Regions from separate parts of the Dermacoccus sp. 147Ba genome, predicted to be linked through region 1. Evidence: riboswitches for the same ligand, from Rfam matches in the RefSeq annotation. Region 1 holds a riboswitch; each other region holds the start of a gene.
The links. Region 1 has a riboswitch for S-adenosylmethionine ahead of EVU97_RS12180 (TauD/TfdA family dioxygenase). Riboswitches for the same ligand answer to the same signal wherever they lie in the genome.
Positions count from the first base shown of each region.

Region 2: another riboswitch for S-adenosylmethionine. It lies ahead of EVU97_RS01580 (aminotransferase class V-fold PLP-dependent enzyme); the one in region 1 lies ahead of EVU97_RS12180 (TauD/TfdA family dioxygenase).
Region 3: another riboswitch for S-adenosylmethionine. It lies ahead of EVU97_RS04060 (bifunctional o-acetylhomoserine/o-acetylserine sulfhydrylase); the one in region 1 lies ahead of EVU97_RS12180 (TauD/TfdA family dioxygenase).
Region 4: another riboswitch for S-adenosylmethionine. It lies ahead of EVU97_RS01805 (homoserine O-acetyltransferase); the one in region 1 lies ahead of EVU97_RS12180 (TauD/TfdA family dioxygenase).

Region 1 covers NZ_SEHL01000009.1:82,309-89,824, reverse strand. Annotated here, with positions in the region: gene EVU97_RS12190 (carbon starvation CstA family protein) at 1-952, opposite strand, end outside; gene EVU97_RS12185 (GNAT family N-acetyltransferase) at 1,070-1,657, opposite strand; gene EVU97_RS12180 (TauD/TfdA family dioxygenase) at 1,702-2,586, opposite strand; SAM riboswitch class IV at 2,602-2,717, opposite strand; gene EVU97_RS12175 (type ISP restriction/modification enzyme) at 3,323-7,516, opposite strand, start outside.
Region 2 covers NZ_SEHL01000001.1:331,371-338,886, forward strand. Annotated here, with positions in the region: gene EVU97_RS01560 (dihydrofolate reductase) at 1-303, opposite strand, end outside; gene EVU97_RS01565 (thymidylate synthase) at 359-1,153, opposite strand; gene dapA (4-hydroxy-tetrahydrodipicolinate synthase) at 1,264-2,151, shown strand; gene EVU97_RS01575 (ribonuclease J) at 2,148-3,830, shown strand; gene EVU97_RS01580 (aminotransferase class V-fold PLP-dependent enzyme) at 4,237-5,625, opposite strand; SAM riboswitch class IV at 5,671-5,783, opposite strand; gene EVU97_RS01585 (DNA translocase FtsK) at 6,173-7,516, shown strand, end outside.
Region 3 covers NZ_SEHL01000002.1:369,530-377,045, forward strand. Annotated here, with positions in the region: gene EVU97_RS14920 (hypothetical protein) at 1-68, opposite strand, end outside; gene EVU97_RS04030 (glycosyltransferase family 4 protein) at 71-1,222, opposite strand; gene EVU97_RS04035 (phosphatidylinositol mannoside acyltransferase) at 1,227-2,183, opposite strand; gene pgsA (phosphatidylinositol phosphate synthase) at 2,183-2,806, opposite strand; gene EVU97_RS04045 (HIT domain-containing protein) at 2,917-3,486, opposite strand; gene EVU97_RS04050 (hypothetical protein) at 3,519-3,905, opposite strand; gene EVU97_RS04055 (GNAT family N-acetyltransferase) at 3,902-4,381, opposite strand; SAM riboswitch class IV at 4,495-4,610, shown strand; gene EVU97_RS04060 (bifunctional o-acetylhomoserine/o-acetylserine sulfhydrylase) at 4,676-6,001, shown strand; gene thrS (threonine--tRNA ligase) at 6,072-7,516, opposite strand, start outside.
Region 4 covers NZ_SEHL01000001.1:394,446-401,961, forward strand. Annotated here, with positions in the region: gene hrpA (ATP-dependent RNA helicase HrpA) at 1-1,322, shown strand, start outside; gene EVU97_RS01780 (HIT family protein) at 1,342-1,779, shown strand; gene EVU97_RS01785 (PAC2 family protein) at 1,874-2,875, shown strand; gene EVU97_RS01790 (EcsC family protein) at 2,935-3,627, shown strand; gene EVU97_RS01795 (YkvA family protein) at 3,730-4,113, shown strand; gene EVU97_RS01800 (DUF4192 family protein) at 4,185-5,171, shown strand; SAM riboswitch class IV at 5,285-5,394, shown strand; gene EVU97_RS01805 (homoserine O-acetyltransferase) at 5,431-6,609, shown strand; gene EVU97_RS01810 (universal stress protein) at 6,675-7,031, shown strand; gene EVU97_RS01815 (RNA polymerase sigma factor) at 7,290-7,516, shown strand, end outside.

The DNA of each region.
Region 1 (7,516 bases):
GCAGCACGATCGTGCCGACCTTCATGAAGGTCGACAGGTAGTCACGCGGAGCGAGCAGCAGCCACACCGGAAGGACGGCGGCGGCGAAACCGTAGATGATGATGGCCCACGCGAGCGCCGTCGGCGACAGCGTGAACATGTCCTTGCCCCAGTCGGTGCCGGCAACCCAGCCACCGGCGACGATGGCGAGGAGCAGCAGGACGACGCCGATGCCCGAGACCTCGGAGACGGCACCCGGGCGCACGAAGCGCAGGTAGCACCCCATGAAGAGAGCGATCGGGATCGTCATCGCGAGCGAGAAGACACCCCAGGGCGACTCGGCGAGCGCGTTGACGACGACGAGGCCGAGCACGGCGATCAGGATGATCATGATCGTCATGACGGCGAACATGGCCGCCCAACCGCCGACCGGGCCGAGCGTGTCACGGGCCATCTGGCCGAGGCTGCGACCGCCGCGGCGCGTGGAGATGGCGAGCACCATGTAGTCCTGCACGGCGCCCGCGAAGATCACACCGAAGATGATCCAAAGCGTGCCCGGCAGGTAACCCATCTGCGCGGCGAGCACGGGGCCGACGAGCGGGCCGGCGCCGGCGATGGCGGCGAAGTGGTGACCGAACAGCACGCGCCGGTCGGTGGGCAGGAAATCCTGGCCGTTCTCGAACTGCTCGGCCGGGGTGGCGAGATCGTCGCGCGGACGGATGACCTTGTACTGGATGAGGCGGCTGTACAGCATGTAGCCGATGACGTAGCTGCCGACGGCAGCCATGACGAACCAGATCGAGTTGACGTGCTCGCCGCGGACGAACGCAACCATCGTCCAACCGATGGCGGCGATGACGGCCGCGACGGCGATGACGATCTTCTGACGTCCCGTGATCTGGCGGGGTAGGTCGACCGCGACCGGGGGCGTGTTCCCGTCGCGCTCGGGGGTTTTGGTGCTCGACGCGGGCACGAAGACCTCCCTTTTCGTGTGAGTGTGAGCAGGGACACGTTATGCCGTGTCGGGTAGGTCACAGGGTTTTGACACCGCGAGTGGAGGTCACACCTTCATCACGAATTTGGACGAGCGTCACGCAGTGGGGCCGGTGGGGCGCGGCCCGTCGCCGAACCAGTAGCGACGGCTGTCTTCACGAACGTCCTCGAGCTGCCCGCCGCAGGCCTCGATGACGGCGCGCGAGGCGCCGTTCGTCTGCGCGCAGCAGACGAGCACGGGGGCGATGTCGAGCGCGGCGGCTTCGGCGAGCCCGAGCTTCAGAGCCTCCTTCGCGATGCCGCGTCCGCGAGCGGCCGGCCGCACGGAGTAGCCGATGTGGCCGCCGAGTTCGTAGAGGAACTCGTTGAGCGCGTGACGCAGGGCGAGGTGACCGACGAGGGCGCCGTCGTCGACGATCCAGAAGTAGGAGCAGTGGACGAGGCCGGTGTGCGGCGGCCACATCGTGTTGCCCTGGCGGGCGCAGTCTTCGACGTAGGCGGCAAAGCCGTCGGAGGTGATGTCGACGTCGGTGCCCGCGAAGAAGCCCGAGCCGTCCATGCCGCCCGCGCACACCCAGTGGTCGCCGCGCGAGTCGGTGGTGGCGTCGCGAAACTCGCGCAGCATGGCCGACCAGTCGTCGTAGCGCGCGGCGTCGGGGGCGATGAGTTCGATCATGTCGGTCATCTCATCACCCCCGACGGTGGAGCGTCGATCAGTTTTCGTTGCGCTTACTGAGCGCGCAGGCCGTCGACGCCGCGGGGCTCGTCGCCGCGCACGGTGACGCGGTGCATGACGCGGGTGTTCGTGTAGTCGCGGTTGGCGTAGTGGGAGGTGGCGCGGTTGTCCCAGAGGCCGACGTCGCCGGGCGCCCAGCGGTGACGGATCGTGTGCTCGGGCTGCGTGAGGTGGGCGTAGAGGGCGTCGAGGATGGCACGCGATTCGGCTTCGGAGACGTCGCTGACGTGGGACGTGAAGCCGGGGTTGACGAAGAGGCCGCGGCGGCCGGTCTCGGGGTGGACGCGGACGACGGGGTGCTCGACGGCGGGCAGTTCGGTGACGATCTCGCCCTCCCACTCGTGGCCGCCGTTCTTCTTGAGGAAGGCGCCCCACTCGCGGTTGCCGTCGTGGACGGCGAGCAGCTGGTCGGCGAGCGCCTTGAAGGGTGCGGAGAGGGAGTCGTAGGCGGCCTGGCTGTCGGCCCAGGACGTGTCGCCGCCGTAGGGCGGGAGCGTCACGGCGCGGAGGATGCTGATGGCCGGCGGCCGCTTCATGAACGTGACGTCGGTGTGCCAGACATCGGAGAAGGAGAACTCGGGGTCGCTCGAATCGATGTTGTAGATCTCGCTGCGCTCGTGGTTGCCGGCGACAGGGTGGCCGGGCGTCAGGTCGCCGAGGAGGTTGCCGAGGCGCACCTGGGCGTCGTCGTCGAAGCCGTGCTGATCGCGGAAAAAGAGCACCTTGTGGGCGAGCAGGGCGCGGCGGATGTCGAAGGCCGCGATCTCGTCGATGGACGCCAGGTCGATGCCGTGGATGACGGCGCCCAGGGCCGGGCCGAGGCGCTCGATGCGCAGGCCGGGCGTCGTGGCGGGAGCGTGGGTGGCGAGAAGTGTCATGACAGCCTCTTTGGTTCGATGCGCTTGCGCAGACGCCGGGCGGCGTTGCGCCAGGTCGTTACTCGGGGCACCCCACCGCAGTGGAGGGTTGCCGTCCGGCCAGCCGAGACTTGTCGCCGGAACTCGTGACCCACTCATAACTTAAGCGCAGGCTTCGCAGAACGAACAGTTATTGGTTGGTGAGTGTCCGCATCGCGGGATCTAACGGAAGGTCGTGCTGTTGTCGCGGGCAACCTGGACACCCGCAGTCGATCGCCTTCCGATCGTCGCTCACTAGGGAGCTCCGACGAGGGGCCCCTACCGGCGACGACTCCCACTTCAACGCTTCGATCCTGGCGCACCCCCGCCAACGATCCGAACGGCCGCCTTTGGCACTCCGTACCCGCGGCCGGGCAGAACCGCTCGCTTCGCTTTCGATGGCCTTCCATGGCCAGCCAAGCGCAAGCACTCCCTGCACCGCGACATCCGTGAAAGCGCGGCAACCGCGCTCACAATGGCCACACCGCAACGAACCTTGCCTGGCTCACAGCCCCTATCCGCGAGGTGTGCCTCCTTCTCGCCCGGCATCTCTAGCCAAAGGCGAGGGCCGGAGACCTTCCAGGCCTGGCCCATCACACGGTTCCATCCGCAATGACACCCCTAAAGCCCCGAGCTGTTCGAGTGCAGGAGTGCCCGTCAAACTTTTCACCTGCCAGAGCGCAACTGACACTCTCATCCTGGATCTTGCCGGTCACTTTCATGGCTGCGACTTAACCTTCAAGAAAGGGAGGGAGTCGACAATTTTCATCGTTCCGAGGCTCACTGTGACGATGCGGGCTAGGAGGTCGATGATGTACCGCGGGTCGCCGACTTCCTTCGACCAGTCGTTCGGGTCGTTGACGATGCCCGAGGCCTTGTCCGTCTTGATGTAGTAGCGATCAATGATCCACTCGATCGCCGAACGTGAGCCCAGCATGTAGCGGTACGCCTCCTGCGGGATGCCCGCGAGGGTGATACGCGAGTTGTAGTGGATCGTCGCGCGGTCGTGGCGCTCACCCGCGGCCTTCTGTTCGGGCGACGGCTTCCCGAAGCGCATCTTCTTGTCGCCGACGGCGTAGAACGCGTACGGGTCCTGACCGCCGGCAGGCTGCGCGCCGAGGCCCGGGAGTGGATACGGCTCCACGGTCTCGTATCCGAGGTGCAGCTCCGAGAGCTTGCGCCCTGCGTCGATGAACGGCTGCGCTTCTTCGACGAGCGGGATACGCGGCAGCACCTTCTTCAAGTCCGCCGCGTACGTCTCGCGGTAGTCGGGCGAGTGCAGCAGCCCGTAGACGTAGAAGAAGATGTCGTCCTTCGTGATCGAGGTTCCGTACGCCGCCTGGAACCTCGTCAGCGCCTCATCGGTGATGTTGTCGATGCGGCGGTATCCGTCGACGACGTCGTGTGCGGCTGAGGTGCCGAGCGACAGCATGCCTTCGTCAGCATCGACCTTCTCGTAGCGGTACCGGGGCACGAACTGGGTCGCATAACCGAACAACGCTGTGTCGGGGACGCAATCGAGCATCTGGACTGCGGGAAGAGCAACGTCCCGCGGGCCCATCGTCACGATTCCCAAATTGTCAACATTGGGAACTGGGAAGGAAACTGGGAGGATTCCTGGACGGTGTAACCAGTCGGGGTCGATCACCAGATTGGCCTTTTCGAAGGGGCGGTACATCGCGTGCCCTAGGCGGCCGGGGTCGAATCCGATGCGTTGTCCGCGGGCCAAACGCGATTCAAGAGAAGAGGACCACTTGATTCTGGCCGGGTCGTAGGACCGCTCGCCAGCGAGGGCTTCTTCATACGTCTGGACGGCACGGCGCATGGCAAGCGCAATGCGCTTTCTGCCCGCGTTATAGACCCAAGCGTCCCGGTTGCTCTGAACACCTGGCCTTCCGACCTGAAAGATTCCTCGCGGACCCTGGTCCGCCGCAAGGGGCAGGAACGCCTCAAAGTCGTCGCGGCGCTGGTTGAGCCAGTCGCCATGCGCGTTCGGGGCGATGGTCACGGCTCCGAGTCCCTTGACATCGACTGCTTTGGCGACTCTGGCAAGCTTCTGCTCGCGGGTGAGGTAGTCGCCGATGTCGGTGTAGTGGATCGTCGCGGAGCCCGACTTGGCAGGGTCCTTTACCACCACCAGTACGGCCGCAGTCGTTCTACCACCGGCGGCAAATACGTTGCCTGCCTCCTTCTTGCGCTGTTCGCCTGCAGTGCGTGCGTTGCCGCGCAGGTTGTAGACGTAGATGTCGCTGAACTCCTCGGCGAGGCTCTTGCGCATCCCGTCGGCGGTGTTCGAATCCAGCCAGCCACCATTCGTCACGTACGCGATGACGCCGCGGTCCTTGATCCGCAGGCTCGCCCACTTGATGGCGCGGATGTAGGAGTCGTACAGCGAGTTCTTGTTCGTCGCACTCGACTTTGCGGCGTAGGTATCACGGATCGCGGCGTCGAGGTCGGGGTACTTCTCGTTCGCGTTGTTGTCGTTCGCCGAGTCCTGCCCCGACGAGTACGGCGGGTTGCCCACAATCACCTGGATATCGAGCTTCTTGAGCTTCTCCAGGCGCTCGTTGTTCTGCACGAACACTTCGGTGTCGAGACGGTCGTCGTTCTCCCACGACTGGAACGTGTCGGTAAGGATCAGCCCCTCGAACGGCTCGTAGTCCGTCGGCTGCTCCAGCGACCCGCGCAAGTCCTGATACGTCGTCTCGATGTTGACGGCGGCGATGTAGTACGCGAGCAGCAGGATCTCGTTGGCGTGCAACTCGCTGGCGTACTTGCGCGCCAGGTCGTGCGGTTCGATGAGCCCGAGCTGCAGCAGGCGCACGATGAACGTGCCCGTGCCGACGAACCCGTCGAGGATGTGTACGCCCTCATCACTCAGCGTCTGTCCGAAGTGTTCGCGCAGCACGACGTCGGCCGAGCGCAGGATGAAGTCGACGATCTCGACGGGGGTGTAGACGATACCGAGCTTGTCGACGGTCCGCTTGAACGCCGTCGCGAAGAACTTGTCGTACAACTCGACGATGATGCGCTGACGCCCTTCAGCGTTGTCGATGCCCTCCACGCGCGAACGGACGCTCGTGTAGAACCCTTCGAGGCCTGAGTTCTCCGTGTCGAGGGAATGCTCGTCGAGGAGTTCGAGCATCTTCTCCATCGCCTGCGCGACAGGGTTGTGCTCGGCGAAGTCGTACCCGCCGAACAGAGCCTCGAACACCGGGCGAGTGATGAGGTGCTGCGCGAGCATCTCCACCGCATCATCACGCGTGATGCCCTCGTTGAGGTTGCCGCGCAGGCCCTCGAGGAACCGGTCGAACTCGATGGTGGCCGGGCTGCTCGAGTCGGTGAGGATGCCGTTGATGCGAGTGATGTGCTGCTCGGCGATCTTGGCCACATCGGTAGCCCACGATTCCCAATAACGACGCTCGCCGACCTTCTGCACGATCTTCGCGTAGATCGCGTCCGACCACTCACCCCAGATGAGGTCGAGCTCGCCCTGTGTCGTCTCCTCGTCGGGCGTGTGGACGTTGCCGTCACGGTCGATGCCGGCGATGCCGATCTTCTTCGTCGGCTTCTTCTTGTTCAGTTCGATCTGGTTGACGGTCGAGGTGAATCGGTCGTCATGGGCACGCAGCGCGCGCAGGACCTGCCACACGGTGGCGTACTTCTTGTTGTCGTTGAGGGCCTGCTCCGGCGGCGTCCCGGCCGGCACGGCCACCGGCAGGATGATGTAGCCGTACTCCTTGCCCGGTGCCTTGCGCATCACACGGCCGACGGACTGCACGACGTCCACCTCGGACGAGCGCGGCGTGAGGAAGAGCACCGCGTCGAGGTTCGGCACGTCCACGCCCTCGCTCAGGCATCGGGCGTTCGTCAGGATGCGGCACGTGTTGTCGGCCGGCTCGGCCTTGAGCCAGTCGAGACGCTCGTTACGAGCCAGCGCATTGAACGAGCCGTCGACGTGCTTGATCTCGATGCGCAGCGAGATCGACTGGTCCGAGGTGTCGTCATCAGGCAGATCCACGGCAGCAACGTGCTTGTTGACGACATCAGGGAAGGCCTGAGCGATCGCCTTGGACGTCTTGATGTCCTTCGCGAACGCCACCGCGCGCTTCATCGGCGCGAGGCTCTCCCCCTCGACCGTGTCGAAGTGCTTCGCGAGCCCCTGCCAACACCCGACCATGCGTGCGGCATCGCCGAGCTGGATCTCGCCATCCTGCGCAAGTTCGGACTGGAAGTTCTTGCTCACGTACTCCTCGTCGACAGCGAGGATGACGACGCGGTAATCGGTAAGCAGGTTCTTCTCGACCGCTTCCCCGAACCCGAGGCGGTGCAACTCCGGTCCGAACTTCGCCTCGTCGTCCATCGACGCGAGCTCCGCTGCGCCATCGAGTGCCTTCTTTTTCGAGTCCTCCCCGAAGATGCGAGGCGTCGCCGTCATGTAGAGACGCTTGACGCCCTTGATGACATCGTCGTTGTGCACGCGCACGAACGCGGACTCGTCCTGCCCCGCGACGCTCACACCCGTCGTGCGGTGCGCCTCGTCGCAGACGACGAGATCGAACGCTCCGAACCCGCCATGCTTCTGCGCGGCAGCGACGACGTCGATCGACTGATACGTCGAGAACACCACCGTCATCGATTCGGAACGCTCGGCCGCACGCGCCCATCGCTCCTGCACCACAGCGTTGTTCGTCGACGCAGGCAACGCGACGTCCACCGCAGAGATGTCCTCGACCGCGTTCGAACGACTCGTCGACTTCGGATCCGAACAGATCGCAATCATGTCGAGCGGCACCTCGGCATTCGCCGCCCACTCACGCACCGTCTGACTCAACAGGGAGATAGACGGCACGAGGAACAACACACTGCCACCCACGCCGACCTGCTGCTCAGCCAGACGCAACGACGTGAA
Region 2 (7,516 bases), on a different contig from region 1:
ACCGACGACGAAGGCGTCCTCGCCGGCGACCTCCTCGAGCGCCTCGTCGAGCGAGTGCACGACGACGACGTCGTCGCCCTTGGTGAGGTTCGGTGCGTACTCCGGGTTGCGCGTGACGACGATCGAGCGGCGGCCGGGCAACGCACCCATGCCCTCGAACGTGGTGCGCCCCATGATCATCGGGTGCCCCATCGTCGTGCGCTTGAAGTGTTTGAAGTCCTCCGGGATGTTCCAGACCATGTCTCCGTCGGCGCCGATGACGCCGTTGCGCGCGACGGCGGCGATGGATGTCAGGTGGCTCACGTCGGTTCCTTCGAACGCGCCGGGTCGGGAGCCGGCGAGGGGTGTTTCGGTGCGGTCAGACCGCGATCGGTGCCTTGATCGTGGGGTCGGCCTCGTAGCCCTCGAGGCGGATGTCGTCGAGGTCGAAGCCGTCGATGTCGCGAATCTCGGGGTTGAGCACGAGGCGCGGCAGCGGTTTCGGCGTACGCGTCAGCTGCAGCTGCGCCTGCTCGAGGTGGTTGGAGTACAGGTGCGCGTCGCCGAGGGTGTGGACGAAGTCGCCGACCTCGAGGTCGGTCACCTGCGCCACCATGTGCGTGAGCAGCGCGTAGCTCGCGATGTTGAACGGCACACCGAGGAACACGTCGGCGCTGCGCTGGTAGAGGCCGCACGAGAGCTTCCCGTCGGCGACGTAGAACTGGAACATCGTGTGGCACGGCGGCAGGGCCATGTCGTCGACGTCGGCGACGTTCCACGCGGAGACGATGTGACGTCGGCTGTTCGGGTTCGTCCTGATCGCCTCGACGACCTGCGCCAACTGGTCGACCTGCCGGCCGTCCGGGGTGGGCCAGCTGCGCCACTGGTGGCCGTAGATCGGGCCGAGGTCGCCGAACTCGTCGGCCCACTCGTCCCAGATCGAGATGCCGCGTTCGTGCAGCCAGCCGACGTTGGTGTCACCGCGCAGGAACCACAGGAGTTCACCGAAGACCGAACGCAGGTGAAGTTTCTTCGTCGTGGTGACGGGAAAGCCCTGGGACAGATCGAAGCGCATCTGGTGGCCGAACACGCTGCGGGTGCCGGTACCGGTGCGATCGCCCTTGACGGCGCCTTCGTCGAGGATGCGCGTGAGGAGGTCGAGATACTGCTGCACCCGGTCACTGTACGGCGCTGCACCCACACAGCCGTGCCCGTGTCGAGTGCCGGACTGCCTCGCGCGAGGCTTCGGGCCACAGCCGGAGGCCGTGCATTAGCCTGGGGCGCATGACGACGACACCTTTCGGACGCATGGTCACGGCCATGGTCACACCGATGAAACCTGACGGCTCCATCGACTACGAGGGTGTGGCTCGCCTCGCGAACCACCTCGTCGACAACGGACACGACGGCCTCGTCGTCAACGGCACCACCGGTGAGTCCGCGACGACCACGGACGAGGAGAACGTCGAGACCGTCCGCGCCGTCGTCGACGCCGTCGGTGACCGCTGCGCCGTCACCGCAGGCGTCGGAACGAACGACACCGCACACTCGGTGCGCGCGGCCAAGGCGCTCGCGGCCGTCGGCGCCGACGCCGTGCTCGTCGTGACTCCGTACTACAACAAGCCGACGCAGGTCGGCATCGTCGAACACTTCAAAGCCGTTGTCGGTGCCACCGATCTGCCCGCGATGGCGTACGACATTCCGGGCCGCACGGGCACGCCGCTCGCGAGCGACACGATCCGTGAACTGGCCAAGATTGACCAGATGCTCGCCGTGAAGGACGCCAAGGGCGACTTCTTCGAGGCGACCAAGCTCATGAACGAGACCGACCTGCTCTGGTACTCCGGTGACGACGTCTCCAACCTCATCTGGCTCAGCCTCGGCGCCGTCGGTCTCGTCTCCGTCGTCGGACACGTCGCCGGTAACGAGTTCCGCGCCATGATCGACGCCGTGGACGCCGGCGACCTGACCCGCGCCCGTGAGCTGCACACCCGGCTCATCCCGGCCATCGACGCCCTGATGAACACCTCGCAGGGCGCCATCATGGCCAAGGCCGCCATGGCCGACAAGGGTGTCATCGACAGTGACTTCATCCGCCTTCCGCTGCTGCCCGCCACGGACGACATGCGTGCGCGCCTGCGCGAAGGCCTGAGCGAATCGGGACTTTCGTGAACGACACCGCACTCGAACTGAGCGCACCGCCCGCCCTGGCCAAGAACGGCGTCCGCGTCGTCGCCCTCGGAGGCCTCGGCGAGGTCGGGCGCAACATGACCGTCGTCGAGTACGAGGGTCGACTGCTCATCATCGACTGCGGCGTGCTCTTCCCCGAGGACCACCCCGGCGTCGACCTCATCCTCCCGGACTTCGAGTACATCAAGGATCGCCTCGACGACATCGAGGCCATCGTGCTCACGCACGGCCACGAGGACCACATCGGCGCCGTGCCGTACCTGCTGCGCATGAAGAGCGACATCCCGCTCATCGGCTCGACGCTGACCCTCGCGCTCATCGAGGCGAAGCTCAAGGAGCACCGCATCCGCCCGTACACGATGGCGGTCAAGGAAGGTCAGCGCGAGCAGATCGGCCCGTTCGACTGCGAGTTCGTCGCCGTCAACCACTCCATCCCCGACGCCCTGGCCGTCTTCGTGCGCACCGGCGGCGGAACGATCCTCGGCACCGGCGACTTCAAGATGGACCAGCTGCCGCTCGACGGGCGCATCACCGACCTGCGCGCCTTCGCCCGCCTTGGTGAGGAGGGCGTCGACCTGTTCCTCACGGACTCGACGAACGCCGAGGTGCCCGGCTTCACCACGCCGGAGAAGGACATCACGCCCGCCATCGAGCGCGTCTTCGAGCGCGCCGAGCGCCGCATCATCGTGGCCTGCTTCTCCTCGCACGTGCACCGCGTCCAGCAGGTGCTCGACGCCGCCGAACTGTACGGCCGCAAGGTCGCCATGGTCGGCCGCTCCATGGTGCGCAACATGACGATCGCCGCCGACCTCGGCTACCTCAAGGTGCCCGACAACGTGCTCGTCGACGTCAAGAAGCTCGACCAGCTCGAGGACGACAAGGTCGTTCTCATCTGCACCGGCTCCCAGGGTGAGCCCATGGCCGCCCTCGCCCGCATGGCCAACCGCGACCACCGCATCGACGTCGGCCCCGGCGACACCATCCTCATGGCCAGCTCGCTCATCCCCGGCAACGAGAACGCCGTCTACGGCCTCATCAACGGCCTCATGCGCCTCGGCGCCAACGTCGTGCACAAGGGCAACGCCATGGTGCACGTCTCCGGTCACGCCTCCGCCGGCGAGTTGCTCTACTGCTACAACATCGTCAAGCCGAAGAACGTCATGCCGATCCACGGCGAATGGCGCCACCTCGTGGCCAACGGCAAGCTCGCCGCAGCCACCGGAGTGCCCGCCGAGCAGGTGCTCCTCGCCGAGAATGGCGTCGTCGTCGACCTCGTCGACGGCAAGGCCGCCATCACCGGCGCCGTGCCCGTCGGTTACGTCTACGTCGACGGCTCCCTTGTCGGCACCACCGACGAAGACATGCTCAAGGACCGCCGCGTCCTGCGCGACGAAGGCTTCATCACCATCACCGTCGTCCGCAACGCCTCCACCGGAGAGATCGTCGCCGGCCCCGACATCCGCACCCGCGGATTCGCCGAAGGCGACGAGGTCTTCGAACGCATCCGCCCCAAGATCGAGCAGGCCCTCGCCGACGCCCGCGGCAAGGGCATCACCGACACCCACCAGCTCCAGCAGGTCATCCGCCGCACCGTCGGCGGGTTCGTCGGTGGCAAGCTGCGCCGTCGGCCGATGATCATTCCGATTGTTCTGAACGCGTAGCCGGCGCTTCGCGCCGGCGGAGCGTTCAGAACAATCGGTCGCGGTGTGGTTTCACGCGCAGGGATGGGCCTCGCAAGCTCGGCCTTCCCTGCGCGTGAAACCACACCGCTGCATTGTTCGGCGCGTCGTCCGGCCAGGCCCTGGCGGGCCTGTCTCGGTGCGGCACGCGGCCGTCCACTTCTCGGGGTGGGCGGCTTTCGTATGGCTGTCACCAGCCCGTGGTCGGCGCGATTTCCGCCCGCCAAGCCATGGTGGCGTCTGGGTAGTCACTTGACGGTCGGACGCGGGCCCGGGCAACCGGGCGTGTTGGTGCCCTTCTCGGCACTCCTTCCGGGCATCCTCCGGGCAAGGCCATTGCGAATGACTCGGGCCGCCGGTCCCCAGAACCGGCGGCCCGAGCCGTCCGTCACCAGGGGCGGGGCTCGCTCAGATCCCGCTCGTCACCCACCGGTGCCCAGCCGATGCCCGGCGTGTGCACGTAGTCGAACGCCGGGCCGCGCTCCACGAGCGCACGCACCGCCGCGACGAGACGGTGCGCATGCTCCACCGTCGTCGCGAGGCCGATGGAGGCGCGCACCGCCGTCGCGCCCTTGCCGAGCCGCTCGTCACACAGCAGATGCGCACAGAAGCGGCCGTCGCGCACCGCAATGCCGTGCTCGTCCGCGAGCACCTGAGCCACGAGCGTCGGGTCGTACCCGTCGACCGTGAACGTCGTGACGCCGACACCGTCGACAGGCTCGTCGTCGGAGCCGAGCACGTGAAGAATCTTCACACCCGGCAGCGCGCTCAACCCGTCCCGGATGATGCCGTGAACACGGTGCTCGTGGTTCTCGATCGCGTGACTGTGAGCGCGCAGCTTCGCCGCGGCCGCCGCGAGAGCGATCGCGCCGACGGCGTTCGGCGTGCCGCCCTCGTGCCGTGCCGGGCCTTCGGACCACTCGACGTCGTCCGTTGTCACCCGCTTGCTCGCACCGCCGGCCGGGAGGTACGGATCGGCCGCATCCAGCCAGTCGGCGCGACCCGCGAGAACGCCGGCGCCGTACGGGGCATACATCTTGTGACCCGAGAACGCGACGTAGTCGACGCCCCACGCGGCGACGTCGATGACGCGGTGCGGAGCCAGCTGCGCCGCATCGACGACCGACCGTGCCCCGTGGGAGCGCGCGACGGCGGCCAGTTCACCGATCGGCCAGATCTCCCCGGTCACGTTGCACGCACCCGTGATGACGACGAGCGCGGGAGCATCCGATGTCGCGCGGAAGCGGGAGAGCGCGGCGTCGACGGTGGCGATCGCAGCCTCGGGGGAGGACGGCACCGACAGTCGCGTCGTGCGCTCGGCGGGCCAGGGGAGGAGCGCCGCGTGGTGCACGGATTCGAAGACGAAGACCTGAGCGTTGTCGGGCAGGACGTGGGCGAGCAGAGCCAGCGCATCCGTGGTGTTGCGTGTGAAGACGACGTGGCTGTCCTCGCCGAGACCGACGAAGTGCGCCACCTCCGAACGCGCCTCCTCGAACCAGCCGGTCGTCAGACGCGAGGCGTACCCCGCCCCGCGATGAACCGAGCCGTAGGTGCGCAGGATGCGCTCCGCAGCCTCGGCAACGCCCACGAGGGCAGGAGCGGTGGCACCGTGATCGAGGTTCGCGAACTCGACGACCGTGTGGTGCAAGGTCGGCACACCGACACCGTCAGAGACGGTTGCAGGGGTGGCGCGGGCGCTCGTCCGAACAGCAGAAAGGGAAGCGGGCAACGACTTCGGCTGACGGGTCGCAGCGAGCGTCGAAAGGACAGAACTCATGAGGAGACTCCTTCGTCAGGGGTCCGCCCGACGAGAAGCGTCGCGAACCCGCGCTTGCTGCGTGCGGTCGCACGCAGCCAGGTCGTCACCCGGAGCACCCCACCGCGGTGGAGGGTTGCCGTCCAGCAAGCCGGGGCTGTGCGCTGGAACTCGTGACCGAGCAACACCTTGACATGCGACTCCTCGTACCGTCCACGAATGTGCCCGAGGTCGCCCGGATGGTGAGATGCGACTCGCTGTTCACGCCGCCCCTCGGGGCCGACAGATCGTCGTGCGGTCCCCGGCGTGGGGCCGAAGAACTGCGCCCCTTCTCCCGTAATCTGGCCGGGTGGCGACACGGAAAACACCCCCGAACGACAGCGTTCTCGTAGCGAAGAAGAGTGCCCCGAACAGTCGGAGCACCACCTCCTCGCGCGCCCGCACCACCCCGGCGAAGAACGCGCCCCGCAAGCAGGCGCCCTCCAAGAGCGCGCCCGGCAAGGGGCGCGGTTCGAGCTCGGCTCAGCAGGGCCCGTCGGCCTCCAGCCGTGCTGCTCGTGGCGCCTGGATGGGGGTTTCCCACGTCGCCGGCGGCACCGTGCGTCGTGTCGGCGCCAGCGCTGCCGAACTCGAGCCGGAGCACCGTCGCGACGGCATCGGCTTCTTCCTCCTCGCCCTCGGCATCGTTGTCGCGGCGCGCGAGTGGTGGAACCTGCCCGGCATGTTCGGTGACATCGTCCACGCCGTCGCCGCGGGAACGTTCGGCGTCATCGCCTACGTCCTGCCTGTCGTGTTCATCGGCATGGGTCTACACATGTTCCGCCACCCGCGCGGCCACCAGCCCACCCACCGCATGTCGATCGGTCTCGGCATCCTCGCCCTCGGCTCCACCGGTATCGCTCACCTCGTCGGCGGACGCCCGGCCGCGGGTGACGTCGACGCCGTGCGTGACGCCGGCGGAGTGCTCGGCGTCATCTCCGGTGGCCCGCTGGCCGCAGGCCTGACGCTCTGGGGCGCCGGCGTCATCCTCGGCCTCGTGTCGTTCTTCGGTTTCCTCGTGCTGACGCGCACGCCGGTCAACCGCATCCCTCAGCGTCTGCGTGAGGTTGAGGCCACGATCTTCGGTGGTCACGCTCCGACCGAGGAGCGCGACTACGCCCAGCGCGACGCCGTCGCCGACGACCTGCACGGCGCCGACATCGGCAACCGTGCGCGCGGCGGAGCACCCCGCCGCGCCGCCGACGTGCACCACGGCGACGAGCCGTACGAGCAGGCAGCAGAGGTCGTCGGCCGCGGTCCGCGCGGTCGCGGGCGTGGCTCGCGCAAGCCCCTCGGTCGTCAGCGCGGCGAGCAGCAGATCTACGACATCGACACGATCGAAGGCGGCGACCCGGCGGACGGCTCCGCCGACGAGGGCGAGCGCGCCACGTCGGCCGGCGCGGCAGCTCTGGCTCGGGCCCGCGGCTCGCGTGCGACCACGTCACGCCCGGCCACCACGGACGAGGCCGACACCGCCGCCGTCGAGACGGCCGGTGGCTCCAAGCAGCGTCCGGGCGAATCGCCCAAGGCCGCCGCAGCCCGCCAGGAGACGGCGCAGCGCCCGGCCGCCGAGGTGCCTCAACGTCAGGTCGAGGCTCAGCCGACGGAGCAGCTCCCACAGCGCGTCGAGCAGCTCGCCCTCGCCGGCGACATCACGTACACGCTGCCCGAGTCGACCCTCCTCGAGGAGGGCACGCCGCCCAAGGAGCGTTCGGCCGCGAACGACCGCGTCGTCGACGCGCTCACCGAGGTGCTCGACCAGTTCGGCATCGACGCCGTCGTCTCCGGTTTCACCCGCGGCCCGACGGTCACGCGTTACGAGGTCGAGCTCGGCCCCGGCGTCAAGGTCGACCGCGTCACGGGTCTGAGCAAG
Region 3 (7,516 bases), on a different contig from region 1:
TAGCTCAGGTACCACGCGACGGCGAGCGCTCCCGCGAGGAGCAACGCAACAACGGTCCACTCCTGCACGACTACAACCTCCTCGCGATGCGCAACGTCCGCTCACTCACCTCGTGCGAGCTCGCCACCGTCTCGTAGGCCGTGAGGATGTGGCGTGCGACGGTGCTCCAGTCGTAGATTCGGGCGCGCTCCGCGCCCCGACGCGCCAGGTCTGCGCGGCGGTGGGGGTCGTCGAGCAACGCCGTCACACGGCGTGCGAGGTCGCCCTCGTCGCCCGTGCGGAACAGGACGCCGCAGCGCCCACCGTCCAACACGCGCGCGAACGCCTCGAGGTCGCTGGCCACAACCGGCACCCCGGCACTCAATGCCTCCACGAGGATGATGCCGAAACTCTCACCGCCGGTGTTCGGCGCGACGTAGAGGTCGACCGAGCGGAACAGCGACGCCTTCTCCGCGTCGGAGATCATGCCGAGCAACTCGATGCGCTCACGCATCTGCTCGGGAACGGCCTTGATCACCTCGTCGCGCTCCCCCGGCCCGGCGACGAGCGGCCGCACACCCGGGTAGCTGCGGGCGATCTGCGGCAGAGCGCGCACGAGGACGTCGAGACCCTTGCGCGGTTCGTTCATCCGCCCGAGGAACGCGATCGTCGGGCGCTCGTCCGTGCCGCGCCACGCAGGGTTCTGGGGTGCCTGCGCAAATTGGTCGACGTACACACCGTTCGGGACGACGACCGCGTCACCACCGAGGTGACGCGCCACCGTCTCACGCGCTGCCTGCGACACCGCGATGCGGCCCGTGATCTTCTCCAGGCCAGGACGAAGCAGCGGGTGCGCGGCGTGCAGCGCGCGAGAACGCACGTTGGAGGTGTGGAACGTCGCCACGACGGGTCCGTCATACGCCCACAGGGCGAGCATCGACACGCTGGGGCTGACCGGCTCGTGCGCGTGCAGGACGTCGAACTGACCGCGCTCCAACCAGCGGTTGACGCGGGCAGCCGTCAGTGGGCCGAAGGCGAGGCGCGCCACGGAGCCGTTGTAGCGAATCGGCACGGCACGCCCGGCGCTGACGAAGTAGTCGGGCATGTGCGTCTCGTCGTCCGCGGGCGCGAGGACGCTCACGTCGTGGCCGGCGCCGATGAGGTACTCGGCGAGGTCGCGCACGTGCAGCTGCACGCCGCCGGGCACGTCGAACGAGTACGGGCTGACGAGACCGACGCGCATCGTGTCAGTTCCCTCGCGGCGCGCGGTTGCCGAGGTCGTCGACGAAGACGCGCTGCATCATGTGCCAGTCCTCGGTGCGCTCGACGATCGCCGTCGACAACGCATCGACGCACTGCTGCGTGGCCGCGAGGACGTCGGCGCGCATGTCCGGCGACGAACCGGCATCGACAGGGTCGTGGAAGCGGATCTCGATGCCTCGCATCGCGCGACCCCTCGGAGGGTCGTAGGTGATCGTGACGGGGTACAGGCGAGCACCCGTGCGCCGGGCCAGAATCGCGGGCCCGGCGGCGACCCGCGCGTCGTGTCCGGCGAGCTTCACGGTGACGCCACGCTGCGTGAGGTCACGGTCCGACAGCAGCGGCGCAAAGGCGCCCGGCACCCGCAGCGCCGCCTCGACCTGACCCATGACGTCGACGCCCTGCGTCAACGGGATGATCGTCATGCCGAGGCCCTCACGGAACTCGAGGAACGCGCGGAAGAGCTCGTCGGGTTCGAGACGTTCGGCAACGGTCGTGACGTGCGCGAGCTCGGTGGCGGACCATGCGCCGGCGAGATCCCAGTTACCGAGGTGGCCGAGGTAGAGGACGATCGACTCCCCCGCCGCAAGGTCCGCCCGCACCTGGTCGATGGCACCGGTGGTGCGCACGAGCGAGCGCAGATCGTCTTGCGAGAGCGACTGGAGGCGGAACGCGTCGCACCAGTAACGGAAGTAGGAGCGCAGGCCCTCACGGGTGAGGTCGTCCAGGGCTGCGGCGTCGAGTTCCGGGCGGACCCGGGCGTAGTTCGAGCGCATCCGCTCGACGTCCTTGCCGCCGCGACGGTGAAGGACGTCCGCGATCTTCTCGAAGAGCGCGTACGCAGCCGGCTCGGGCAGGGCGCGCACGGCACGCCATCCGGCCTTGAAGGCGAGAACGGTGGCGGCGTCCTGCGCTCGCTTGCGGTAGGGAGCGGGCCGAGCCATCAGTTCGCGAGAGCCTTGCCGAGCGCCTGGCGACGCACCATGAGCATGCGCTGCAGCACGGTGATGAACGAGGCCACCGCGAGCAGGGCGAGCACGATCGTCAGGACGATGTACGGCAGGTCGAACAGGCCCGTGAGGCCGGTGGTGACGAGAACCGCGACGAGACGGTCGGCGCGTTCCGCGATGCCGACGTTCGCCTCCATACCGAGACCCTCGGCGCGAGCCTTGGCGTACGAGACGACGGAACCGAGCACGAGACAGGCGAGCGCGAGGCATGCCATGAGGAAGTTGTCGCCCTGGCCGGCGAAGTAGAGCACGAGGCCACCGAAGATGGCGGCGTCACCGACGCGGTCGAGCGTGGAGTCGAGGTAGGCGCCCCACACCGACGAGCGACCCGACAGGCGGGCCATGTTGCCGTCGAGCATGTCGGAGAAGACGAAGGCCGTGATGAACAGCGTGCCGACGAGGAACTCGCCGCGCGGGTAGAACCACAGCGCGCCGAACGAGACACCGAGCGTGCCGACGATCGTGACGACGTCAGGGCTGATGCCGAGGCGCAGGAGCAGCTGCGCCAGGGGGCGGAAGATCGCGGAGAAGAAGGCGCGCGCGTACTTGTTCAGCATGGTGACTCAACTGTAGCGGTTCGATACGTCGAGCCGAGGTGCGCGCCGCGCCGGACGAGTCACATCTCACCCCGCGTTCACGAGCCGCACGCCCCGCGAGGTCGAGGCCGTCAGTCGGTTGGCCAGGACGCCGCGATGCGCTGACGGCTGTCCTCGAGAAGCACCGGGAGAGCCTTCGTCTGGCCGACGATCGGCATGAAGTTCATGTCGCCACCCCAGCGGGGCACGATGTGCTGATGCAGGTGCGCAGCCACGCCGGCGCCCGCGACATCGCCCTGGTTCATGCCGAGGTTGAATCCGGCCGGGTTCGACGCCGCCTTGAGCGCGCGAATGCCCTGCTTCGTCAGCTTCGTGAACTCCTCGGTCTCCGCGTCCGTGAGGTCGATGTAGTGCGGCACGTGACGGTAGGGGCACACGAGCAGGTGGCCCGGGTTGTACGGGAAGAGGTTCATCACGACGAAGCAGTGCTCACCGCGGTGCACGATGAGGCCCTCGGCGTCGTCCTTGCCCGGCGCCGCGCAGAACGGACAGCCGTCGCCGGCGTCCCTCGAGGGGCGGTCGGCCTCGATGTAGGCCATGCGGTGAGGCGTCCACAGTCGGCCGAACCCGTCGGGCTCCCCCGCGAAGTCGTGCTCGGACTCGGCGTGCTCGGGAGTGAAGTCCTCGTTCTGCGTGACCATGCGCCCCATCCTAGGGAAACCCGCGCGCCGGGTCAGACCGGAGCGATCTCGGCGAGTTTCTCCACGAGCCGCTCGTCGCTCGCAGCGCCCGCGTGGGCCAGGCCGCCCACGCGCTCTGCCACTTTCTGTGCGACGGCTGCGGCATCGCCTTCACCCACGACGGCGACGGCGCTCGCGAGTCCGCCGAGGCCGCTTGCGGCGTCCTCGAGGTCGAGCCAGTCGTCGTCGGTGAGTTCCGCTGTCACACCCGCCCACACGACGCCCGCGGCCATGACGCCACGTTCGGCCAGCGATCCGACGCTCTCGCGCGGCAGCGAGCCGTCCTCACCGAGGTAGAGCACGACGGCGTTCGCCGCCGGCTTCGACGGGCAGGCGATGCAGCGCTCGCGCTGGTCGAGGGCCCAGATGATGTCGCTCATCGCTGCTCCTTCGTGGCCGCGAACGGTGCGTCGCGGTGCATGTGTCGCTCCTCCGGGGCACCGAGTCCGAGACGCTCGTACAACGGGCGCGCCTTCGGACGCGTGTTGAGCAGCATCCGCTCGACGCCGCGCGCGTCCGCCCAGGCGTCGACGGTGCGGAGCATGCGTTCGCCGAGTCCCGCGCCACGCTCGTCGGGCACGACGAAGACGAACGCGACGTACAACCACGGCTTGGCGCCGCGCGCGAGCGTCGGCATCCGGTGGACGAGGGCGCACTGCACGATGCCGACGACGGTGCCGTCGGAACGGGTGGCGATCCACGTGGGTACCTCGTCGAAGGCCGAGAGGAAGTCGTCCGCGTACTCGGTCACGAAACCGGCCCGATTCAGGTGCCCCTCCTCGAGGTCCGAGCGCAACCGAAGCGCTGCACAGGCGAAGGCGTCGTCACGCCTGGCCCGGGCGATGGTGATCGTCATGGCGCCAGTCAACCACGGCTTGACCCTTCGGCAAACGCCCCGCGCCGCACGGCAAACCACGATGTGAGACACGAGTCCCGCCCCTCGATACCGCCCGGGATATCCTCGGACCAGGTCACGAGCGCCAGCGTCAAACCCCGGTTTGCTGGCCGGCAACCCTCCCACCGCGGCGGGGTGCTCCGGGTGACGACCTGGCCCGGCGTCGGATACGCCCGGGCAAGCGCGGAAGCAGAGCTTCCGGCGCACCCCGCGTGCGAGGTTCGCGCACGGGTAGCGACCTTTCGAGGAGTTGTCATGAGCGCTCAGGACTGGGCTTTCGAGACCAAGCAGATCCACGCCGGCCAGGTGCCGGACGGGGACACCGGATCGCGCGCGCTGCCGATCTACCAGACGACCTCGTTCGTCTTCGACTCCGCCGAGACGGCGGCCAACCGCTTCGGCCTGTCCGACCTCGGCCCCATCTACACCCGCATCGGCAACCCGACGTCGCAGGCCGTCGAGGAGCGCATCGCGGCGCTCGAGGGTGGCGTCGGCGCCCTGCTGCTGGCCTCCGGCCAGGCCGCGACGACGTTCGCCATCCTCAACGTCGCGCAGGCAGGCGACCACGTCGTCGCGTCGCCCGCTCTCTACGGCGGTACGTACAACCTGCTCAAGTACACGCTCAAGCGTCTCGGTGTGGAGACCACCTTCGTCGAGGACATCGGTGACCTCGACGCGTGGAAGAACGCCATCCGACCGAACACCAAGCTCCTCTTCGGTGAGACGCTGAGCAACCCCGACCAGAAGGTCCTCGACGTCGCGGGTGTTGCCGCTGTCGCCCACGACGCCGGCCTGCCGCTGTTCGTCGACAACACCGTCGCGACGCCGTACCTGCTGCGCCCGATCGAGCACGGCGCGGACGTCGTCATCCACTCGGCGACGAAGTACCTCGGCGGCCACGGCACGTCGATCGCCGGCGTGCTCGTGGACGCCGGAACGTTCGACTACGCCAAGGAGCCGGAGAAGTTCCCGCAGTTCAACGAGCCGAGCGAGAGCTACCACGGCCTCGTTTTCGCCCGCGATCTCGGCGTCGGTTCGGCGCTCGGCGCGAACCTCGCATTCATTCTCAAGGCGCGCGTCGAACTGCTGCGCGACCTCGGCTCCGCCGTGTCGCCGTTCAACGCCTTCCTCATCGCGCAGGGCCTCGAGACGCTGTCGCTGCGCGTCGAGCGTCACGTGGAGAACGCGGAGAAGGTCGTCGCTTACCTGAGCGAGCACGCGCAGGTCGAAAAGGTCTTCTACGCCTCGAAGGACGACAGCCCGTACAAGGAGCTGGCCGACCGCTACCTGCCCACCGGTTCCGGTGCAGTGTTCTCCTTCGAGATCGCCGGCGGCATCGACGCGGGCAAGGCGTTCGTCGACGCCCTCGAGCTGCACTCGCACGTGGCCAACATCGGTGACGTCCGCTCGCTCGCCATCCACCCGGCGACGACGACGCACAGCCAGGGCAGTGACGACGACCGCCGCGGCGCCGGCGTCACGCCCGGCCTCGTGCGCCTGTCGGTCGGCATCGAGAACGCGAACGACATCATCGCCGACCTCGACAAGGGCTTCGCAGCCGCGAAGGCTGCCTCCGCCTGATCGCCCGCACCGCGGAGACTACGACGAAGCCGCCACCCCAAATCGGGGCGGCGGCTTCGTCGTATGTGGATCAGGCCTCGGCAGGTGCCTCGGCCGCCGTGGGCGACGTGTTGTTGCGCGAGGCGATGTACGCGGCGATCTCGGCCACGGCCTCGTCGACCGGCACGCCGTTCTTCTGCGAGCCGTCGCGGTAACGGAAGCTCACGGCTCCGTTGTCGCGGTCCTCCTCGCCGGCGATGAGGATGAACGGCGCTTTCGACTTCGAGGCGTTGCGGATCTTCTTCGGGAAGCGGTCGTCGCTCGTGTCGATCTCGACGCGTACGCCGGCCCGACGCAGCTTCTCGCCCACCTCGCCGAGGTAGTCGTAGTACTCCTCCGCGACCGGAACCCCGAGCACCTGAACCGGTGCGAGCCACGCCGGGAACTGCCCCGCGTAATGCTCGACGAGCACACCAAGGAAGCGCTCGATCGAACCGAACTTCGCCGAGTGGATCATGACCGGCTGCTGACGCGTGCCGTCCTGAGCCTGGAACTCGAGGCCGAAGCGCTCGGGCATGTTGAAGTCGTACTGGATCGTCGACATCTGCCACGTACGGCCGATGGCGTCACGTGCCTGCACGGAGATCTTCGGGCCGTAGAAGGCTGCGCCGCCCGGGTCGGGCACGAGCTCGAGGCCCGAGGCGTTCGCGACGTCGGCGAGCACCTGCGTCGCGACCTCCCACTGCTCGTCGGTGCCGATGAACTTGTCCTTCTTGTCGCCGGCCTCGTCACGCGTCGACAGCTCGAGGTAGAAGTCGTTCAGCCCGAAGTCACGCAGCAGCCCGAGGATGAAGTCGAGCAGGTGCTTGATCTCGCCCGGCGCCTGCTCCGGCGTCACGTAGGAGTGGGAGTCGTCCTGGGTGATCATGCGCACGCGCGTGAGGCCCGAGAGAACGCCGGACTTCTCGTCGCGGTAGACCGTGCCGAACTCGAAGAAGCGCAGCGGCAGCTCACGGTAGGAGCGTCCGCGCGAACGGAAGATCTCGTTGTGCATCGGGCAGTTCATCGCCTTGAGGCGGTACTTCTGCCCGTCGAGGTCCAGCGGCGGGAACATGCCGTCGGCGTAGTAGGGCAGGTGACCCGAGGTGTAGAAGAGGTCTTCCTTCGACACGTGCGGCGTGCCGACGTAGCTGAAGCCCTCTTCGATGTGGCGACGGCGGACGTAGTCCTCCATCTCCCGCTTGATGATGCCGCCCTTCGGGTGGAACACGGGCAGGCCGGGGCCGATGTTTTCGGGGAAGCTGAACAGGTCCATCTCCGCGCCGAGCTTGCGGTGGTCACGCTTCTCGGCCTCGGCGAGGCGCTCGAGGTAGGCCTTGAGCTCGTCCTTCGTGGGCCACGCGGTGCCGTAGACGCGCTGCAGCTGCGGGTTCTTCTCGCTGCCGCGCCAGTAGGCCGCAGCCGAACGCATCAGCTTGAAGGCGTTGCCGAGCACCTTCGTCGACGGCACATGCGGGCCGCGGCACAGGTCGCCCC
Region 4 (7,516 bases), on a different contig from region 1:
AGCCGGGCGCGGACGCCGACGGGTTGACCGTTCACATCCCACTGCCGGTGCTCAACCAGGTCAGTGACGAGGGCTTCGACTGGCTCGTGCCCGGTATGCGTGAGGAACTCGCCACCGCCCTTGTGAAGTCGCTGCCGAAGAACGTGCGCCGCAACTTCGTGCCCGCGCCGGATCATGCGCGCCGGGCGCTCGCACTCATGGACGCGGGTGGCGCGGCGGGCGAGCGTCCGTTCACCGACGAGCTCGCCGACGCCCTGTTCGACCTCGCCAAAGTGCGTGTGCCCGAGGGGAGTTGGGACACCGACCGCCTGCCCGATCACCTCAAGGTCACCTTCAGGGTGGAGGACGCTCGGGGCAAACGACTGCGTGAGGGCAAGCACCTCGCCGAGCTTCAGGACGCGCTCGCGGGGCGTCTGCGTCAGTCGATGTCCAAGGCCGCCGGCGACCTCGAGAAAAAAGGCCTCACCGCCTGGACCCTCGACGACCTGCCGTCCACCTTCACGAAGACCACGGGGCGCCAGCGCATCACCGGCTACCCGGCCCTCGTCGATCACGGCGAGAGCGTGGCCGTCGAGGTGCTCGGAACGCGCTCCGAAGCGACGCAGGCGAGCCGCCTCGGCACGCGTCGACTTCTGCTGCTCAACACCCAGGTGCCGTGGAAACGGATCCTCGGTCTGATGTCGAACCGCCAGAAGCTGGCCCTGGGCAACAACCCGCACGGTTCGATGACGGCCCTCATGGACGACGTGCTCGCCGCGGCGGTCGACTCCGTCGTCGCGGGGATGCCGAACCACGAGGTGCGCACGCCCGAACAATTCGAGGAGGCGCTGCGCACGGTCCGTCAGCAGGTGGCACCGCTCGTTCTCGAGGCGTCGGAGAAGCTCGCCCCGGTGCTCGAGCACGCGCACGAGGTGGAGCTCGCGCTGGGCAAACTCACGTCGCCGGCTGCCAAGGCGTTGCACGACGACGTCGCAGCCCACCTCGTCGCGCTCATCCATCCGGGTTTCGTCGCGCAGACCGGCATGGCTCGCTTGCCGCGCCTCGACGTCTACGTCCGCGCGCTGCTCGAGCGTGTGACGAAGGGCGTCACCGACACCGCGCGGGACGCCGACCGAGCCGATCAGCTCGCCACCGTGCGCGCCGAGTACGAGGACATGCTCGCGGCGCTGCGCCCCGAACGCCGCACCGACGCCGACGTCGTCGACATCCGCTGGATGATCGAGGAACTCGCCGTGAGCCTGTTCGCGCAGCGTCTCGGCACGGCTCATCCTGTCTCGCCCCAGCGCATCTACAAGGCGATGGACGCTGCCGAAGCGCTCTGATCTCCTCTAGGTTGGAGATATGGCGAGCATCTTCACGCAGATCATCGACGGCAACATCCCCGGTCACTTCGTCTGGCAGGACGAGACGTGCGTGGCCTTTCTCGTGATCGACCCGATCACCGACGGGCATACCGTCGTCGTGCCCCGCGAGGAGATCGAGGAGTGGACGGCCGCGGACCCGCAGGTGCTCTCGCACCTGATGGACGTGGCGCAGAAGATCGGGCAGGCACAGCAGGAGGCCTGGTCGGCCAAGCGCATCGGCCTGCTCGCGGAGGGCTACGAGGTGGCCCACCTGCACCTGCATGTGTGGCCGACGCAGTCGCCTGCGGACTTCGACCCGCACGACGTCGTTCACGGCCAGGACCAGCAGATCCTCGCAGCCAACGCGCAGAAGCTGCGCGAGAGCCTGCGCAGCGCCGGTCACGGCGAGCACGTCGTGGACGCGGCCGCGAACTGAGCGTCCCGCGAGTCGGTTGTTCGCCCGCACGCTGCGGGAATCTTCCGTGTGACGGGGACGTTGCACCAGGCACATCGAATCGAAGGAGAGGCCAGTGCTCGACCCGGCTCAGCTGTTTCGTCTGGAGACGGACACGACCTCGCACGACCTGCGTGCGAGCACGATGGTCGTCGCCCTCGGCGGCTTCATCGATGCGGGCTTCGCTCAGAAGCTCATGTCCCAGCACATCCTCGGCACCCTCGAGCACACGGTCGTCGCGTCGTTCGACCTCGACCAGCTGCTCGACTACCGCGGCCGTCGTCCGGTCATGACGTTCGACCGCGACCGCTTCAGCGAGTACGACGACCCGTCGCTCGTGCTCTACCGCGTCATCGACGCCGAGGGCACGCCGTTCCTCCTGCTCACCGGCCCTGAGCCCGACTACCAGTGGGAGCGCGTCGCCGAGGCCACGCGCATGCTCGCCTCGATGTTCGGCGTCAGTCTCATGGTGAGCGCGCACGGCATCCCGATGGCGGTGCCGCACACGCGTCCCATCGGCTTCACGCGCTACGCCTCGAACCAGCGCTACCTCACCGAGAACGAGCCGCTGTTCGGCAACGTCCAGATCCCGGCCAGCGCCGAGGGGCTGCTCCACATTCGTCTCGCCGAGGCCGGCATCGACACGGCCGGATTCGCCGTCCACGTGCCGCACTACCTCGTGCAGGTCGAGTACGGCGACGCCGCCATCGCGGCTCTCGAGTGCGTCACCGGGCTCACCGGTCTCGCGATTCCGGCGCAGGAGCTGGCCGCCATCGCCGGGTTGCACCGGGCCGACATCGCCAAGCAGGTCGGGGAGAACGACGAGGTCACCGAGGTGGTCTCCGGCCTCGAGCAGCAGTACGACACGTTCACCGAGGGCCGCCGGCGCCGGTCGTTGCTCGCGGCCGAGATGAACGAACTGCCCAGCGCCGACGAGATCGGCGAGGAACTCGAGCAGTTCCTGCGTTCGGGCAGAGACGAGAACGAGGACACGCCCGGCGGCGAACGTGGCGCCGCCCACCACGCCGACGACTCGGACGACTCCGACGGTTCGCCGAATCGCCCCCAGGCCGACTGACGAGGCCCGCGTTCGCGGTACCGGTTGCCCAGTCATCGGTGCGCTGCAAGGATCAGCCCATGTTCGGATTCGGTAAAGACAAAGACGACAAGCAAATTGAGCCGGCTCAGGGCTCGAACGGCACCTTCGATCGCGCCGCCAACTCCCTGGCCCAGCACCTCATCTCCACCGGCATCGACGGCGTCGCCACCTTCGACTCCGCGGCGAAGGTGGCCGACGAGGCGTTGAAGAAGAACGGTTCACGCGAAGCCGCGGTCGACGCCATCGTGCGTTCACACACGAAGCTCGCGGGTGCGAACGGGTTCGTCACCAACCTCGGTGGCTTCATCACGATGCCCGTGGCCCTGCCCGCCAACATCGTCGGCTTCTACACCGTTGCCACGCGCATGGTGGCCTCCATCGCGCACCTGTACGGCCACAACCTGCGCGACGAGTCGGTCCGTTCGGCCATCCTGCTCGACCTCATTGGCGCCGATGCCACGCAGGTTCTCAAGGGCATGGGTGCGTTCAGCGGCGGTGTCGCGACGAATGTTGCGACCCGTCGTCTGCCCCCGGCGGCGCTCGCGGTCGTCAACAAGTCCGTCGCGTTCCGCCTGGGCACGCAGGTCGGGCGCAAGTTCCTCTCGCGCATCCCGCGCGTCATCCCGGTTGCGGGTGGCTTCATCGGTGCGGGGCTCGACGTCATGCTCCTGCGCAAGATCGCCGACGCGGCGCGCAAGGACTTCATCGCGGCCGTGCCGCCCACGGCCTGACGCTCCGCCGATCGTGACGACGCCCGCGCCCGCGGAATGCACCGCGTGGCGTCGGCGTTGTCGCTTTGTTCACCTGAACGCTCGTCAACCGGAGGCACTTCGATGGCACGTCCCACCTCGCTCGGTCGCCGCGTCACCCGACTCGCCGGCCTGAAATCCCTCGCTGCTGCAGTGACGGCGGCGTCCGCCGCCGGAGGTCCCTCGCTCACGACCCGCCTCAGCGCACTTCCGCGCCTGGCTCGCGCTGTGCGCTCCGGTTCGTACCGGGGCGTGAGCACCGCGCAGCTCGCGCTGCTCACGGCTGCTGCGGCCTACGTCGCCTCGCCGGTCGATCTGCTGCCCGAGGCGCTCCTGGGAGTCGTGGGTCTTGCGGACGACGCCGCCGTCCTCACGTGGCTGGCGAGCTCGCTCGTGCACGTCACCGACGACTTCCTCGACTGGGAGAAGCGCACAGGTGTGACGCTGGCGGGGGAGCGCGTGCGCTGAGGACGCCCTTGTCCACAGGCGCCAGCGCCTCGCACTGGTCGTGAGAAGTGTGGTCATGGCTTCGTGAAGCCATGACCACACTTCATCTCTCGGGCATGGGCCCGCTGCTCGCCCTCATGCCGTACGAGTTCGGCTTCGCTCCGACGGCGTCCCTCGTCGTCACGTTCATGGACGGCGGGCGAGTTTCGGGGGCTGCCCGCTTCGACGAAGCCGTCGTCACCCCGGAGCACGTTCACCACGTGCGCGATCGCGTCGTCGAGGCGTCGAATCGTCTCGGCACGAGTGGCGTCGTCGTCACGGCCTACCAGTGCAGTCCCGGCGTCGATCTCGACCTGGTCACGCGGGCTCTCGCACCGGCCGTCGAGGTGGAGCACGCCCTCGTCGTGGCCCCTGACGTCTGGTGGGCAACGACGTGCACCAAAGGCTGTTGTGACGGTGCACTGGCCCCAGTGCCGACTGCCGCCGATGTGCCCTCCCTCGCATCGGCCCTCGAGGGACGCCTCGAACCGGCGTCATCGCGTGACGAAGCCGTGGCCGCCCTCCACGCGGTTTCGCCACTGGCCCAACGGGCCGTCGCCGACCTGCTCGTCGGGCTACCGGGCGAGACCGGCCGGGTGCGCGCGGCCTGGCGTGAGGTGGCCTCAGGCTCCGGGCACCCCCACAGCACTCGCGAGCGTGAGGCTCTGGCACTCGTCGTCGACGCCATGCCCGATCCACTCCTGCGCGACGAGATGGTGTGGAGCGTCGTGCCCGAACTGGCCGCGGGAGCCCGTACCACGCGGCAGTGCTGGTCCGAGCCGGTGAGTTCGCAGCGCCTGTTGGAGATCCTCGTCGCCGTGCCCGAGCCGGCGCGAGCCCATTGGCTGTGTCTCGTGGCACTCGCGCGCTGGCGGGAAGGGGAGCGGCCCAGCGCTGTGCTCGCCGCCGCCGAGGCCCAGGAACGGGGCGCGCGCCTACCTCTCGTCGACCTCGTCGTGAGGATGACCTCCTCCGGCATGGCGTACGAGGACTTCCTGCGGCCGGCGAGGCCGAATCGTGCGGCGCGGCGCCGTCGCTGACGTCGTGGCGACGAGGCGAGAGAGTGCGGGCAGCCACCGGGCCGGCGCTTCACATCGTGGACATCAGCAGGGGCCTTCCTGGCGCATTCGCTGCACTCGCCCTAGTCTCAAAGCGTCAAGAGTCTCAGTCACACAAGCCCCGGCTGACTGAGCGGCAACCCTCCACCGCGGTGGGGTGCCCCGGGTGACGACAGGGCCGTGAACGCTGCGGCAAGCGCGGACTCGCCAGTCGCTTCGGCGAGTCCTTCGAGGAGGACACATGGCGAGCTCTCATTCAGCGCACGTCGCACCGGCCGCTACGCGTCCTGTGCAGGCGCCGAGTGGGTTCAACGCGCAGGCACGAGCCGTCGCTCTGGGAGACGTCGTTCTCGAAAGTGGCCGCACGCTGCCGGATGTCGTCATGACCTACGAGTGCTGGGGCGAGTTGAACGACGACGCGTCGAACGTCGTCCTCGTCGAGCACGCGCTCACGGGTGATTCGCACGTCGTCGGCGATACTGGCGACGGGCAGCCCACCCCGGGTTGGTGGCCAGGAATCATCGGCCCCGGCGCAGCACTGGACACCGACGAGTACTTCGTCGTCGCCATCAACGTTCTCGGTGGATGCCGTGGCAGTACCGGCCCCATCTCGCTCGCTCCGGACGGCGAGCCCTGGGGCGGACGTTTCCCGCAGGTGACCGTCCGAGACCAGGTCCGCGCCGAGGCGGCGTGCCTCGAAGCGCTCGGTGTGCGACGTCTGCACGCCGTCATCGGAGGCTCCTTCGGGGGGATGCGCACGGCCGAGTGGGTCGCGGGGTTCCCGGACCGCGTCGAGCGGGCATTGGTCGTGGCGAGCAGTGGCTGCGCGACCGCGGACCAGATTGCCTGGGGTCACACCCAGGTCGTCGCCATCACGTCCGACCCGGAATTCCGCGACGGCGACTACCTGCGTCACGGCACGTTTCCCACGAACGGCCTCGCCTTGGCCCGCCAGATCGCTCACGCCTCGTATCGCAGCGCAAGCGAGTTCGAGGCACGGTTCGGCGCCGAGCCCCAGCCAGGTGAGGACCCGCTCGAGGGCGGTCGCTTCAGCGTCGAGGGCTACCTCGACCACCACGGGGCCAAACTCGCGCGACGCTTCGACCCGCTGGCCTACGTGCGCCTGACGCAGGCCATGGCGACCCACGACATCGGGCGAGGACGCGGCGGGCTCGACGCGGTGCTGGAGGCGTACGAAGGAGAACTCCTCGTGGCCGCAGTCGACTCCGATCGACTCTTTCCCGTGAGCGCATCGACGCGGATGGTGCGCGCCTACGGTCGCGGACGACTGCGCATGATCCACTCGCCCTACGGCCACGACGGATTCCTCATCGAGGCCGACCAGATCGCGTCGCTCGTGCATGAACTCGTCCAGCGACCGTTGCGCGGAACACCGCGGCTCGTGCGCGGCGTCGCATGAGTGGCCCACCGCAGGGGCCTCGGGTAGCGTGACGGCAGATTCCGAATTTCGCGAGTGAGGTCGCCATGTCCGTCATCGTCAGTTTCGCGCCCGGCCCCGAGGGCGAAGCCGCCCTCGCCGAGGCAGCTCGCCAGTCGAAGGATCTGGGTCGCCCGCTCATCGTGGTGTGCACGGTGCCCTCGGACGAGGCTCGCACCGCGGCCCGCAAGGCGGCCGAGGAGTACACCGGCGCACAGGTCGTCGATGTGCAGGACGGCGCCGACGCCGTGGAATCCATCCTCGAGGAGATTTCCCGAGTGCAGCCCGCCCTGCTCGTCATCGGGCTGCGCAGGCGCACCCCTGTCGGCAAGTTGATCCTGGGCACGAGTGCTCAGCGCTTGTTGCTCGACGCCCCGTGCCCCGTGCTCGCCGTCAAGCCCTGAGGCTCCCGAACGGCCTTCAGTTGCTGAGATGGCGGCCGATCCGGGGCAGGGAATGAACGTCAATCGAAGCTCGTTGAACCCCGTGATTCTGCGGTTTCGTCCGTCGAGTTTTATAATGGGTGAAGAAGCGGTCACCACCCGGAGCGCCAAGCGCGGGGTTTCGTGATCGCACTCCTCGTTCCGGTGTCGCTTCGATCGTCGCTGCCCTGCGGCCGACGACGGCGACGCATTACTTTCGGAAGGTAGTTGGTGACGACAGTGTCGAAGACCACGCAGCCCCCCGCACTTCCCGCGGATGTCGACCACCCGGCTCTGGCAGCTCTGTTCGAATCGGGTCGTGAGACGGGCTCGGTGGACAGCGTCGCATTGAAGGACGCGATCGAAGAGGCACAGGTGTCGTCCGCCAAGCAGAAGTCCGTGTTGAAGGCGCTGGCCGCCGAGAACATCGAGGTCGTCCTCGACCAGGCCCACGCCGAGCAGGCCGT